One region of the Pseudomonas sp. LjRoot71 genome, then DNA from elsewhere that is predicted to be linked to it. Evidence: predicted binding sites of a transcription regulator. Region 1 holds the regulator's gene; each other region holds the start of a gene.
What was found. Region 1 encodes sigma-54, which starts transcription at its own class of promoters, with help from an activator protein. Its sites were predicted from a motif close to ANTGGCATNNANNTTGCTNT; they were not measured.
Positions count from the first base shown of each region.

Region 2: ACSQ17_RS14260 (pilin) is a predicted target of sigma-54. The motif match lies at 1,627-1,646, and genes of this name have one in related genera.
Region 3: flgB (flagellar basal body rod protein FlgB) is a predicted target of sigma-54. The motif match lies at 2,267-2,286, and genes of this name have one in related genera.

Region 1 is NZ_CAXURA020000001.1:1,228,615-1,233,511, forward strand. Features, by position in the region: gene lptC (LPS export ABC transporter periplasmic protein LptC) at 1-106, shown strand, start outside; gene lptA (lipopolysaccharide transport periplasmic protein LptA) at 93-635, shown strand; gene lptB (LPS export ABC transporter ATP-binding protein) at 638-1,363, shown strand; gene ACSQ17_RS05820 (RNA polymerase factor sigma-54) at 1,502-3,016, shown strand; gene hpf (ribosome hibernation-promoting factor, HPF/YfiA family) at 3,210-3,518, shown strand; gene ptsN (PTS IIA-like nitrogen regulatory protein PtsN) at 3,534-4,007, shown strand; gene rapZ (RNase adapter RapZ) at 4,010-4,867, shown strand; gene ACSQ17_RS05840 (HPr family phosphocarrier protein) at 4,880-4,897, shown strand, end outside.
Region 2 is NZ_CAXURA020000001.1:3,031,506-3,036,402, forward strand. Features, by position in the region: gene pilB (type IV-A pilus assembly ATPase PilB) at 1-1,468, opposite strand, end outside; gene ACSQ17_RS14260 (pilin) at 1,691-2,197, shown strand; gene ACSQ17_RS14265 (Wzy polymerase domain-containing protein) at 2,259-3,914, shown strand; gene nadC (carboxylating nicotinate-nucleotide diphosphorylase) at 4,003-4,851, opposite strand.
Region 3 is NZ_CAXURA020000001.1:3,594,093-3,598,989, reverse strand. Features, by position in the region: gene flgE (flagellar hook protein FlgE) at 1-614, opposite strand, end outside; gene flgD (flagellar hook assembly protein FlgD) at 658-1,326, opposite strand; gene flgC (flagellar basal body rod protein FlgC) at 1,352-1,795, opposite strand; gene flgB (flagellar basal body rod protein FlgB) at 1,811-2,218, opposite strand; gene ACSQ17_RS16870 (bacterioferritin-associated ferredoxin) at 2,557-2,775, shown strand; gene bfr (bacterioferritin) at 2,990-3,460, shown strand; gene grxD (Grx4 family monothiol glutaredoxin) at 3,580-3,906, opposite strand; gene ACSQ17_RS16855 (molybdopterin oxidoreductase family protein) at 4,026-4,897, opposite strand, start outside.

The DNA of each region.
Region 1 (4,897 bases):
CGACGCGGCCAATGGGGTGACCACGGCACAAGGAATGAAAGCGTACATGAATGACGGCAGGATGCTCCTGCTGTCCAACGTAAGAGGTCAGCATGAGGCTCGTTAATACCCTCCCCCTACTACTCAGCCTCAGTGCCGCACTTGGAAGTGTCAGCGCCTGGGCTCTGCCATCCGATCGCGAGCAGCCGATCCGCATCCAGGCCGACAGCGCCGAGCTCGATGACAAACAGGGCGTTGCGGTCTATCGCGGCGATGTCGTGATCACCCAGGGCACCATGAAGGTTACCGGCGACACCGTGACCGTCACCCAGAACGCCCAGGGTGAGGTTGAAGTCTTCACTTCGGTAGGCAAGCCCGCCTACTACGAGCAACTGCCATCTACCGACAAGCAGATCGTCAAGGCCTACGGCCTGACCATCCAGTATTTCATGAGCAATGATCGCGTAGTGCTGATCGACCAGGCCAAGGTGATTCAGGAAGGTAATACCTTCGAAGGCGAGAAGATCGTCTATGACACCCAGCGTCAGATCGTCAACGCCGGCCGTGCAACAGGCAGCAATGTCACTGCACCACGACCGCGCATCGACATGGTGATCCAGCCCAAGAACAAACCAGCCGACAAGCAGGCGCAGTAATAATGGCCACATTGAAAGCCCAACACCTGGCCAAAAGCTACAAAGGCCGCCAGGTCGTGCGCGACGTCAGCCTGAACATCGACAGCGGCCAGATCGTCGGCCTGCTCGGCCCTAACGGTGCCGGCAAAACCACCTGTTTCTACATGATCGTCGGCCTGGTGCAAGCCGACCAAGGCCGCGTACTGATCGACGACCTGGACGTCAGCCACCAACCGATGCACGGCCGTGCCCGTGCCGGTATCGGCTACCTGCCACAGGAAGCCTCGATCTTTCGCAAACTCAGCGTGGCCGACAACATCATGGCCATCCTGGAGACCCGCAAGGACCTCAACGCCAGCGCTCGTCAGCAGGAGCTTGAAGGGCTGCTGCAGGAATTTCACATCACTCACATCCGCGACAACCTCGGCATGAGCTTGTCCGGCGGTGAACGTCGCCGCGTGGAAATCGCTCGCGCCTTGGCCACCAATCCCAAGTTCATCCTGCTCGACGAACCCTTTGCAGGTGTCGACCCGATTTCCGTGGGCGACATCAAGCAGATCATCCATCACCTCAAGGCCAAGGGCATCGGTGTACTGATCACCGACCACAACGTACGCGAGACGCTGGACATCTGCGAAACCGCCTATATCGTCAGTGATGGTCAACTGATTGCCGAAGGTGATGCCGAAACCATTCTGGCCAACCAGACGGTGAAAGAAGTGTATCTGGGCCATGAGTTCAGGCTGTAACCACAGCTTTTCTCAGGCCGACTGCAGCCAAGGCTAGGCAAAACCCTTAAAGTCAGGCATATAATTTGCTTCCTAGTGGCGCTTTTTAGAGGCGTCCTGTAGTGGATTGCGCACAGACGCCGGTAAATAAGGTCTGCAATGAAACCATCGCTAGTCCTGAAGATGGGCCAGCAGCTGACGATGACGCCGCAGCTGCAACAGGCCATCCGCCTACTCCAACTGTCGACCCTGGATCTGCAACAAGAGATTCAGGAGGCCCTGGAGTCCAACCCGATGCTCGAACGCCAGGAAGATGGCGATGACTTCGACAACTCGGACCCCATGGCCGATGGCGCAGAAAGCGCCAGCTCCAGTGAACAGCAGGAAACGCCCTACCAGGAGAGCAACTTTCAGGAAACCACGCAGACCGTGGACAACCTGGAAGAAGGCGACTGGGGCGAACGTATCCCCAACGAGCTGCCGGTTGATACCGCCTGGGAAGACATCTACCAGACCAGCGCCAGCAGCCTGCCCAGCAGTGCCAGCGAGGACGACGAGTGGGATTTCACCACCCGCACCTCCAGCGGTGAAAGCCTGCAGAGCCACCTGCTCTGGCAACTCAATCTGGCAGTGATGTCCGACAAAGACCGCCTGATCGGTGTCACCCTGATCGACTGCATCAACGACCAAGGCTATCTCGAAGAAACCCTGGAAGAAGTGGTCGACGCCTTCGACCCGGAACTGGATATCGAACTCGACGAAGTCGAAGCCGTACTGCACCGCATCCAGCAGTTCGAACCGGCCGGTATTGCTGCACGCAACCTGGGCGAATGCCTGCTTCTGCAACTGCGTCAGCTGCCCGCCAAAACCCCCTGGCTGAACGAAGCCCAGCGCCTGGCCAGTGACTACCTCGACCTGCTCGGCAGCCGCGACTACAGCCAACTGATGCGCCGCATGAAGCTCAAGGAAGACGAGCTGCGCCAGGTCATCGAACTGATCCAAAGTCTCAACCCGCGCCCAGGTTCGCAGATCGAGTCCAGCGAACCGGAATACGTGGTGCCCGACGTGATCGTGCGCAAGCACAACGAGCGCTGGCTGGTGGAGCTGAACCAGGAAGCCATGCCGCGCCTGCGGGTCAACGCGCAATATGCCGGTTTCGTCAAACGTGCCGACTCCAGCGCCGACAACACGTTTATGCGCAACCAGCTGCAGGAAGCGCGCTGGTTCATCAAGAGCCTGCAAAGCCGCAACGAAACCCTGATGAAGGTCGCCACGCAGATTGTCGAGCACCAGCGCGGCTTCCTCGACTACGGTGACGAGGCGATGAAACCCCTGGTGCTGCACGATATTGCCGAAGCCGTGGGCATGCATGAGTCGACCATTTCGCGGGTGACCACGCAGAAATTCATGCACACGCCACGCGGTATTTACGAGCTGAAATATTTCTTTTCCAGCCACGTCAGCACCTCCGAAGGCGGCGAATGCTCGTCCACTGCGATCCGCGCCATCATCAAAAAACTGGTCGCCGCGGAAAATGCGAAAAAGCCGTTGAGTGACAGCAAGATCGCTGGTTTACTGGAGGCACAGGGCATTCAAGTAGCCCGCCGCACGGTCGCCAAGTACCGTGAATCCCTCGGAATAGCGCCTTCCAGCGAGCGCAAACGATTGATCTAGGGCGGTACGAAAAAGGAAGACAGATCGCACTGACCGAACACTCCAGGCCACGCCTTTTCGCAAAAGCAGCCATACTGCAACTAAGCAATCAGCGCCCGTGCCAGGCTCGTTCTGTCAGAGTCTTCCACGCCACAGTGTTCCGGCGGCAGGCCTCTTGCCTGCCTCTTACACACGGCAACAAGGAGAAAGCGGTATGCAAGTCAACATCAGTGGACATCAGCTGGATGTGACCGACGCCCTGCGCGACTACATCGTCGAAAAACTCGCACGATTGGAGCGCCACTTCGACAAGATTACCAACGTGCAAGTCATCATGGAGGTCGAGAAACTCAAGCAGAAAATCGAAGCGACCCTGCACATAGCAGGCGGCGAAGTGGTCGCCAATGCCGAGCACGACGACATGTACGCCGCCATCGATTTACTGACTGACAAACTCGATCGACAACTCATCAAACACAAGGAAAAACAGCTCGAACGTCAACAGGGCGCAATGGCCCGCTGACCTCGTCTATCTCCTATGATCCAACTTGAAACCATCCTGACCCCCGGCCGTTCCCTGGTGAACGTGCCGGGAGGCAGCAAAAAACGTGTTCTCGAACAGATTGCCAACCTGGTGGCGCGCGAGCTGCCTGACCTGGACGGCCAAGACATCTTCGAAAGCCTGATTGCCCGCGAGAAGCTCGGCTCGACCGGTTTCGGCAATGGCATTGCCATTCCGCACTGCCGCCTGGCCGGTTGCAGCGCACCGATCAGCGCCCTGCTGCGCCTGGATGCAGCAGTCGATTTCGACGCCATTGACGGCGCACCAGTGGACCTGCTGTTTGTCCTGCTGGTCCCTGAAGCCGCCACTGACGCCCACCTTGAACTGCTCCGCCAGATCGCCAGCATGCTTGACCGCAGTGATGTGCGCACTCGCCTGCGTCAGGCCGAGAGCAGCGAGGCGCTGTATCAGGTGGTGGTGGACGTACAAAGCCAACTCAATCGAGCCTGAGCATGCGCCTGATCATCGTTAGCGGTCGCTCCGGCTCCGGGAAGAGCACCGCCCTCGATGTACTTGAGGACAACGGTTTTTACTGCATCGACAACCTGCCGGCCGGGCTCTTGCCTGAGCTGGCCGAACGCGCCTTGCTGCACACCGAACTGTTGCACCCGCTGGTCGCCGTCTCCATTGATGCACGCAACCTGCCCAGTCAGCTCAAGCGCTTTCCCGAACTGCTCGATGAAGTGCGCGCCCGCCACATTCAGTGTGACGTGCTTTATCTGGATGCCGATGAAGAAACCCTGCTCAAGCGTTTCTCGGAAACCCGTCGGCGTCACCCACTGACCAACGAAACACGCTCACTGGCAGAAGCCATTGCCGATGAAAGCCTGCTGCTCGGCCCGATCATCGACCTGGCCGACCTGAAGATCGACACCACCCACCTCAACCTGTACCAGCTGCGCGACAGCCTCAAGCTGCGCCTGCTCAACCAGCCTGAGCCGGGCACCGCGTTCCTGATCGAGTCCTTTGGTTTCAAGCGTGGCATGCCGGTAGATGCTGATCTGGTCTTCGATGTGCGTTGCCTGCCCAACCCCTACTGGAAGCCAGACCTGCGCGATTACTCTGGCCTCGATCAGCCCGTGGTCGATTACCTATCGGCCCAGACCGATGTCGAGGACATGTACCAGGATATTCTCGCCTACCTGAGCAAGTGGCTACCGCGCTTTGCCGCCAGCAACCGCGCCTATGTCACGGTGGCAATTGGCTGCACGGGCGGGCATCACCGCTCGGTGTACCTGGCCAACCGCCTGGGTGAAACCCTCAAACCCATCCTGAAAAACGTTCAGACCCGCCACCGCGACCTCAGTTAAGGAATTGCCGCGATGCCCGCCTGCGAAATC
Region 2 (4,897 bases), 1.8 Mb from region 1:
AAATCTTGAAGGTGCCAATCTTGTTTTCCGGGAAGCCTTCCTCAAGCAACGTTTCCCGTGGCACCTGTATCTCTTTCTTGCAATGATTGCAGAGTTTGCGGGCCAGACGCTGCGCGATGATCAGGTTGACCGAGGTGGCAATGTTGAATGAAGGAACACCCATGTTGCGAAGTCGGGTTAGGGTTTCTGCCGCGCTATTGGTGTGCAGCGTCGACATTACCATGTGACCTGTCTGTGCAGCCTTGATGGCGATAGAGGCGGTATCAAGGTCACGGATTTCGCCAACCATGATGATGTCTGGATCCTGGCGCAGAAATGACTTCAGTGCTGCAGTAAAGTCCATGCCCTGTTTCGGGTTAACGTTGACCTGGTTGATGCCTTCCAAGTTGATCTCAACAGGGTCTTCGGCGGTTGAAATGTTCACATCCACGGTGTTTAGGATGTTTAATCCTGTGTAGAGTGATACGGTCTTGCCTGAGCCGGTTGGACCGGTAACCAGAATCATGCCTTGGGGTTGCTTTAGGGCAGACATGTAGAGTTCTTTCTGCGACTCCTCGTAGCCAAGCGCATCAATGCCCATCTGTGCGCTTGATGAGTCCAGAATCCGCATCACGATCTTTTCGCCCCACAGCGTGGGGCAGGTGCTGACACGAAAATCGATCGATTTGCTTTTGGATATACGCATTTTGATGCGGCCATCCTGTGGTTTGCGTCTTTCTGAAATATCCAAACCAGCCATGACCTTTAGGCGTGCGGATATACGTGGAGAGAGTTGTATCGGCGGGCGTGCGATCTCATGCAGTATCCCGTCTGTGCGAAAGCGGACACGGTAGGCTTTTTCATAAGGTTCGAAATGCAGGTCGGACGAGCCGCCTTTAATAGCATCCAGCAGCATTTTGTTTACAAAGCGCACCACCGGGGCGTCATCGGCGGCATTGCCCTCGCCTTTGTCTTGAGTGTCGTCATTGACGGCTTCAACATCCAAACCATCAAGGTCAATATCGCCCAGGTCTTCCATGCCGCTTGAGGCTGAGTCGAAGAATTTCTCTATCGCCTCGCCAAGCTTGTCATCCTCTACCAGGATGGCTTCGGTATTCATCCCTGTACTGAACTGAATGTCAGTGACCGCTTGATGGTTGGTGGGGTCTGATACCGCAATAAACAGCTTATTGCCGCGTCGCCATAGCGGTAGTACGCGATGTTGGCGAACGAGCTTCTCCGTTATCAAATCCTTGGGCTGGCTTTCTTTATCGATTGAGTTGAGGTCAACGAATGAAACGCCAAACTGATCGGATGCGAGTTCGGCCAGTACGCGACTTTTTACAAGCTTGTTCTGCACGAGATAGGTGACCAGTGACAGCTTGTTGCGCTGGGCTTGGCTTTGCGCCTGCTGGGCGGTTTTCTCGTCCAGCAATTCAGCCAGAACCATCTGGCGGGCAAGGCCGGTAAGCGACACGGTATCGTTCATTGCGGGCTCCATAACAATCCCAGCCTTATAGCCTAGTTGATTTGTTTGTGCCAAACGCAATGCTGGTGGGTGACAAAAAATGGCAGTTAGTGCCCGCTGATTTGGATGTTTTGTGCGCCGCTGTGCATGCCGAGCTTGCACGGTGGTGGCTCTGTGGAGTTGGCATGAAGGATGCTTTGCTTGGGTTAGGTCGTTGACCTGAACATAACTAGGAGATGCTTTATGAAAGCTCAAATGCAAAAAGGCTTTACCCTGATCGAGCTGATGATCGTGGTTGCGATTATCGGTATTCTGGCTGCTGTTGCACTGCCTGCTTATCAGGATTACACCAAGAAAGCTAAGATGTCTGAAGTGACCTTGGCTGCCAGTTCTTGCCGTACAACAGTAACTGAGAAATATCAAACTCTTAGCAGTGGTCCTGGTGCAGGTAATTGGGGTTGTGAAAGCTCTGCTGGTACAACTCAGTATGTGCGTGAGATTGCTACAACTGCAGATGGTGCGGTTCGTGTAACCATTCGTAACCTTGATAGTACTGTTAATGGTGGGTATGTTTACCTTGAGCCAATGGACGGTGCAGCTACCCCTGCGCCACTCACTGTTGCGAGCATTGGCAATGCTATCAGTAGCTGGCGTTGTGGTGGTAATAACGCAGCTGTTCAAAAAGTGTTGCCGGGTTCCTGCAACCACGATTACAGCACGGCTCCAACTGGTACCTTTACCGCTCAGTAATTTTGGGTAAAAAAAAGGCAGCGTACGCTGCCTTTTTTTATTGGGGTGATGAGTTTTAATTATGAATAAGGGATTTGCTAGTCAGGGTTCGGCTGTTTGTGTTTTTTTCTTTTTTTTATTTGTTGCGTTATTTGCCCCTAATCATTATCAGCCTTGGTTTAATTTTTACAGTGAGTATGTGGCTTTTCTTGGTTTGTTTTTCTTTTGGGTTTTGGCTCGTAGAGATGACCTGGTAGTAGGGTTTCCGGTTTGTTTGATTTTTGTTTTGTTGTTGGTTGTGTGGGGGCAGTACTTTTCAACCATTATCTATTCTGTTGAAACAGCATGGTTGGTGAGTTTCTATCTGTTGTCAGCTGTTTTGGCCTTTATGCTGGGGCGTCAGGCGGGAGTGATTTATTTTGGCGCGGTTGGTTTTCTAGCGCTTGGTGTAATCTCTTCAGGTATTGCGCTTGGGCAGTGGTTTGATACGTGGGAAACTATTTGGGTGTTGACGCCGGGTGCCGGTGCACGCGCCACGGCAAATATAGGTCAGGCTAACCATCTAGTCACTCTTCTTGGGCTTGGGCTGGTGTCGGCGCTATGGCTGAATTACAAACGATGCATATCTGGATGGATGCTTGCCGTGGTCACGGTCTGGCTTGTTGTGGGTATGGTTTTAGCTGCATCAAGGATGGCGTTGCTGCAGTATGTATTGATCGGCGTGCTCTGGTTTTATTGGGGTGGCCTTAGAGGCGGTTTGGTTTTTTTTGCTTATCTTTTGGGTGGTCTGGTGCTCGTTTTGGGGGCCGCTTGGCAGGCTGATTTGGCTGCTGAATTTTATTTAATTGAGCCTGGTTCTGCCGTTGGTGTTTATGACCGCTTTACAAGTACGGAGCGGTTGCATATATGGTGGCAGTTGATACAAGCGTCGTGGGATAAAGGCGGGCTAGGTTACGGATGGGGGCAGGTGGCCGCAGCGCAAGTTGATTATGCATTGGCGTATCCGGTGGCAATGTTTACCTTGCATTCTCATAGTATTATCGTAGATATGCTTGTGTGGAATGGGATCTATGTAGGCGTTATTGTAGTCGTGTTGTTTGGCGTATGGCTGATAAAGACGTTCTGGTGTGTGCGTGATCTGGATTCAGCTTTTGCTGCGCTCTGTGTTGCAGTTATCGGGGTTCATGCTCTTCTTGAGTATCCTCTGGAGTATTCTTACTTTCTGATTCCGTTCTTTCTTTATCTTGGCTATCTTGGAGGAAAGGATTGTAAGCTCAGGTTTGTACCTTTTTTGGGGGTGATTGCTGCTTTTTGTTTTTTCCTTGTAGTTGTTTGGCGTGACTATCGGGTTTTGGAGGTTGACTTCCGAAACCTACGTTTTGAGATGGCGCGTGTCGGCGTTACAGAATACTCTTCGCCGGATAATTCGTATTTCTTCTTGACGGGTATGAGTTCGTTTATTGATTTTATGAGAATGCAATTGCCGGGTAGCCTTGATGAAAGAGCCGCTGAGGCCGAGCGACTTGTCTACAGTTACCCCTATGTGCCTGCATTTTATCGCTATATTCTGATTCTGGTAGAACAGGGTGATTTCGATAAAGCAGCCGAGATGCTCGAAAGAATGAGGTCCATGCATGGCGATCAGAATTATGCGGGCGCTATTGAATCTCTCCAGCAGGGCGCTCAAAACGATAGCTCTTTACGAGCATTTCTGGAGTTCATTAACTCGAGCAAGTAAGGCTATATCGACGTAACGTATTGTGTGGGTTGAGCGCAGTGATAGAATCACTGCTAGGCGGCTAAAACGCAAAACGCGTTTGCAGGCGCTAAAGGCTTAGCCGCATCGACAAATCGACCGCCTTTACATCCTTGGTCAGTGTGCCAATCGACACATAATCCACTCCAGTTTCAGCAATTGCCCGCAAGGTATTTTCGTTTACCCCGCCCGAGGCTTCCAGTTTTGCCTGGCCTTGGGTGAGGGCGACGGCTTGGCGCATTTCGTCCAGGCTTAGCTCGTCCAGCATGATGATGTCGGCCCCGGCATCCAGTGCCTGGCGCAGTTCTTCCAGACTTTCTACTTCAACCTCCACTGGCTTGCCTGGGGCGATCTTGTGGGCGGCGGTTACGGCTTGGGCGATACCGCCGCAGGCGGCGATATGGTTTTCCTTAATAAGGAAGGCGTCATACAGGCCGATGCGGTGGTTGTGGCAGCCGCCCTGGGTGACGGCGTACTTTTGTGCCAGGCGTAGGCCTGGCAGGGTTTTACGGGTGTCGAGCAGTTTGACGGCGGTACCTTGCACCAGGTCGGCATAGTGCTGGCAGCGGGTGGCGACGGCGGAGAGGGTTTGCAGAAAGTTCAGCGCGCTGCGTTCGCCGCTGAGCAGGGCGCGAGCGGGGCCTTCCAGCTCAAACAGCACTTGGTTGGGGTCGGCACGTTGGCCGTCCTGAACGTGCCAATGCACGCTGACGCAGTCGTCGAGTTGGCGAAACGCCGCATCCACCCAGGCGGTGCCACAGATGACCGCTGCTTCGCGGGTGATCACTTTGGCGTGGGCCAGGCGCTCGGCGGGGATCAGCTGGGCGGTGATATCGCCGCTACCAATATCCTCTGCCAGTGCGCGGCGCACGTTGGCCTCGATTTCGTGGGCGAGGTCGGCGAGGATAAGGTTAGGCATGATGAGCTCCAGTCAGCAGAATGCGCCGATTATAGGGTTTGATGGC
Region 3 (4,897 bases), 2.4 Mb from region 1:
AGGAAATACTGGGTGAATACGTGGGAGTTACCCTGGGTGTCATAAATGTTGGTCGAGGTCGACGAGTTGTAAGTCGTCGGGTCCGCCGGGTTGAACGGCGTCGTGGTCGGCACGATATTGTTCGAATTGAGGTTGAAGGTCTGGTCCAGGTTGCTGGTTGGCAACGGCGCCTGACTGGCCGTTTCAATACGCAGGTCACTGACCACACCATTTTGCAGGTTGCCGGCGGCGTCAACGGCATAGCCTTGCAGGCGATAGCCAAAGTTGTTGACCATAAAACCGTCACGATCCGTACCGAAGTAGCCCGCACGGGTATAGCTGATATCGCCGTTATTGCTGGTCTGGAAGAAGCCGTTGCCGTTGATCGCCAGATCCAGCGCGTTCTGCGTGTAGTTGATGTTGCCCTGGTTGAACAGCTGCGACACATCGCCCAGCAGCACCCCACTGCCCTGGGGGTTTTTACCGGTGCCCAGCACCGAGGCTGCATACACATCGGCAAACTCGGCCCGCGACTGTTTGAAGCCTGCAGTGCCGGCGTTGGCGATGTTGTTGCCGGTCACGTTGAGGTCACTGGTCGCGGCACGCAGACCACTAAGACCGATATTGAACGCCATGGAAGACTCCTTTGCCGGGCAACCGGCGGTTAAAACCTGTTAGTTACTGACCAATGACCTGCACTTGCGACATCGGCACACTGCCGAGCCCTGCCAGGTTCAACATCAACTCTTTGCCGCCCAGGGTCACACTGTCGACGTTGGCCGGCAGCAAGGTGTAGAGGCCCTTGGTGCCATCGGCGTAGGTAGCCTGCGCTTCGAACTTGTAGGTGCCAGGCGGCAACAGATTGCCGCTGGCATCCTTGCCATCCCAGATAAAGCTGACATTGCCGGCAGCCTGCTCACCCAGGTTGACTCGCCCTACTGCCGCGCCAGCCTTGTCATAAATGTTGACGTAGACGTTACTGCTGCTGGCCGGCAGCACCAGGCTGGCCTTGAAGCTTTCACTGGTATCAACCACCGCTTTTTCGCTCGGGATGATGACCTTGCGCCCAACCAGGGATGAGGCTTGCAACGCTTGGGAAGACTGATAACCGGTGAGCAGCGAGCCCATGCTGGTGTTCAACTTCTCGATTCCCTCCACCTGACTGAACTGCGCCAGCTGGGCGATAAACTCACCATTGCCTTGTGGCTCCAGGGGGTTCTGGTTATTCAACTGGGCCACCAACAGGTTGAGAAACTCATTCTTACCGAGGTCCTTGTTCGTCTTGGTCTCGTTCTTGATCTGGTATTTATCCAGTACCGAACCGGCTACATCGCCAACAGTGCTCATAGGTCTGCGCTCCTTATCCGCTGGCTTACTGACCGAGGGTCAGCACGCGCTGCATCATCTGCTTGGCGGTGTTCATCATTTCGGTGTTGGTCTGGAAGGCCCGGCTGGCAGAGATCATGTCCGCCATCTCTTCCACCACATTGACGTTGGGGTAGTAGACGTAGCCGTTTTCATCCGCAGATGGATGGTTCGGCTCGTAGCGCGGCATCAGGGTGCTCTGGTCCTCGACCACACCGAGCACCTGAACGCCTACCCCGGCATTGTCCTGATCGGCAAACAACGAACCACGGTCACCGCCCTGCGCCGACTGGAACACCGTGGCAAACACCGGATGGCGTGCGCGGTAGGTCTGGTCAATGCTCGAGGAAACCGTCTCGGCGTTGGCAATGTTGCTGGAGATGGTGTTCAAACGAGTGCTCTGCGCGCTCATCCCCATTCCGGCGATATTGAAAACACTGGCAAGTGACATGGCATCAGGCTCCTGTTATTCGCCGCGCAGGGCGTTGACCAGCCCTTTGAACTTACTGTTGAGAAAGGTGAAGCTGGCCTGGAACTGCACCGAGTTCTCGGCGTAGTTGGACTGCTCGATCTGCAGGTCAACGGTGTTCTGATCAATCGATGGATGCAGCGGCGTGCGGTACGCCAGGCTGGCGTCGCCCATCGCCACACCATCGGCCGGGATATGCTGGCTGTTGGTGCGGTTCAGGCTGACCTGGCCACGCTGGCTCTTGGCACTCTGCTCGGCCAGCACGCTGGCGAATTCAAGATCACGCGCCTTGTAATGCGGCGTATCGGCGTTGGCGATGTTGTTGGCCAACACTTCGGCACGCTGAGCGCGAAAGCCCAGTGCCTGTTCGTGAATACCGAGTGCCCGATCGAAGCTGATGCTCATGGTCAGAAACCTTTGCCAGTTGGCGTTGCTGTTTTCCGTGCAAGACCATAAGCAAGGCGTGTGCCATTTTATTTTTTGCTTATATTTCAATACTTTATATAAATATAACAGCCCTTTTAGCGGCAAAGCGGCAAAGGCTTTCCGCCTTCTGGCAAGTAAAGCGGCAACGGCTCCGCGGTCGTTGCCACCTTCCGTGTACAACACACAATGCTGACTGTTTAAGGAGATATCGCAGACACCAACACACCACTCATCAGACAATCACATTCAGTTTTGACAAGCATTCTCATTAACATTAGTATCTTTCGCATCTTAACTGCCTGCTACGAGCCTCAATCATGTACGTCTGTCTCTGCGAAGGTGTAACTGACGGTCAGATTCGCGAAGCCATCTACGAAGGCTGCTGCAGCTACCGTGATGTACGGGCCACCCTTGGCGTCGCCAGCCAGTGCGGCAAATGTGCTTGCCTGGCCAAGCAGGTTGTACGTGAAACCCTCAGTGAAGTGCAGAGCAGCCAGGCAGCCCTCGCCTACCCGGCAAGCTTCGTCGCCGCCTGACTTGATCAGCATTTAGAAACCGGACCTCGCGTCCGGTTTTTTTATGGCCGGCCATTTTTTATACCTTTAATTCAATACCTTAGCGCCAAGATGCAGAACTTAAACATTCGCATTCATATTAATTTTAGCTTTGGATTCAACTACTTAGGTTTGACAGCCGAAAATCATCGGCCCAGAATTTGGAGCTAACTCACCTTGCAAGGCAGGCGCAGATATGAAAGGCGACAAGAAAGTCATCCAGCATCTGAACAAGATCCTCGGTAACGAGCTGGTCGCGATCAACCAGTACTTCCTGCACGCGCGCATGTACGAGGACTGGGGCCTGAAGAAACTCGGCGAGCACGAGTATCACGAGTCCATCGATGAGATGAAGCATGCGGACAAGCTGATCAAGCGCATCCTGTTTCTCGAAGGTCTGCCCAACCTGCAAGACCTCGGCAAGATCCTGATCGGTGAAAACACCAAGGAAATGCTTGAGTGCGACCTGAAGATCGAACACAAGGCGCATATTGATCTGAAAGCAGCGATTGCCTACTGCGAAAGCATCGGCGACTACGCCAGCCGCGAACTGCTTGAAGAAATCCTCTGCTCCGAAGAAGACCACATCGACTGGCTGGAAACCCAGCTCAGCCTGATCGAAGCAGTAGGCCTGCAAAACTACCTGCAGTCGCAGATGGACGAATAACCGTCGCCCATGCGCACAACTGAAAACGGGAGCCCATGGGCTCCCGTTTTTATTTAATGCGCGGCTCAACAGACACAAAAAACCCCGCCAGCGCGGGGTTTTTCAGGACAGCTAACGGCTCAGGCACCGGCCTTCTGTGCTGCGTCCTTGATCAGGGTTTGCAGCTCACCCTTCTCGAACATTTCCACCAGGATGTCGCTGCCGCCGACCAGTTCACCACCGACCCACAGCTGTGGAAAGGTTGGCCAGTTGGCATATTTCGGCAGATTGGCGCGGATTTCCGGGTTTTGCAGAATGTCGACATAGGCGAACTTTTCGCCACAGGCCATCACAACCTGCGCAGCCTTGGAGGAAAAGCCGCACTGCGGAGCGTTCGGCGAGCCTTTCATGTACAGCAGAACGGTATTGTTGGCGATCTGCTCTTTGATGGTTTCGATGATATCCATTGGGCACCTCAGGACTTAACTTCCCGACTCACGGGTCGGCACGGTGGCGGCATTGTAGCGAAAAGCCGAGCGCAATGCTCGGCCTTCCAAGCCACTTTCCACACGCCGAATATCCCTGCTCAGGCCGCAAACACCTGCACAGGCACCCCATTTAGCGCCGCATTGCCGGACAAGGCATCAAGCTGCCGCTCATCGGTCAGGTCATTGGCGCTGGCCCCCGGTTGCTCGCTGGCAATCGCCATATGTACGCCCGGTCGGGCGTGCCCCCAGCCGTGTGGCAGGCTGACCACCCCGGCCATCATTTCATCGCTGGCGGCCACTTCTACCTCAATCACCCCCACCCGCGAGCGCACCCGCACCAACTGGCCATCGCTCAGCCCACGCTGACTCAGGTCCACCGGATGCATCAGCAACTGATGACGGGGTTTGCCTTTTACCAGGCGATGATAGTTGTGCATCCAGGAGTTATTGCTGCGCACATGACGACGGCCAATCAATAGCAGCTCGTCAGCCTTGGCCGTCGGCTGTTCGGCAAAACGCTGCAGGTCAGCCATGATCACCGCTGGCGCCGCCATTACCTGCTTATTGACGGTTTTCAGACGACTGGCCAGGTTGGGTTTGAGTGCGCCCAGGTCGAGGCCATGGGGGTGCTCGCGCAACGCGGCCAGGGACAACTTATGTTCCGACTTGTCGCCGTAAGCACCAAAGCGCAGGCCCATGTCGATCATCTGCTCCGGGGCCATGGTCGGCTTGAGTTCTACGCCGGTCTTGGCGGCAAAGGCTTTGGCCAGGCCGACGAAAATCTCCCAGTCATGCAGCGCACCCTCCGGCTTGGCCAATACCGCCTCGTTAAAGCGGGTGACGTTACGCACCGCAAACACATTGAAGGTGGTGTCGTAGTGATCGTGTTCCAGCGGCGCCGTCGGCGGCAGGATCAGGTCGGCATAGCGGGTGGTTTCATTGATGTAAAAGTCGAGGCTGAGCATGAACT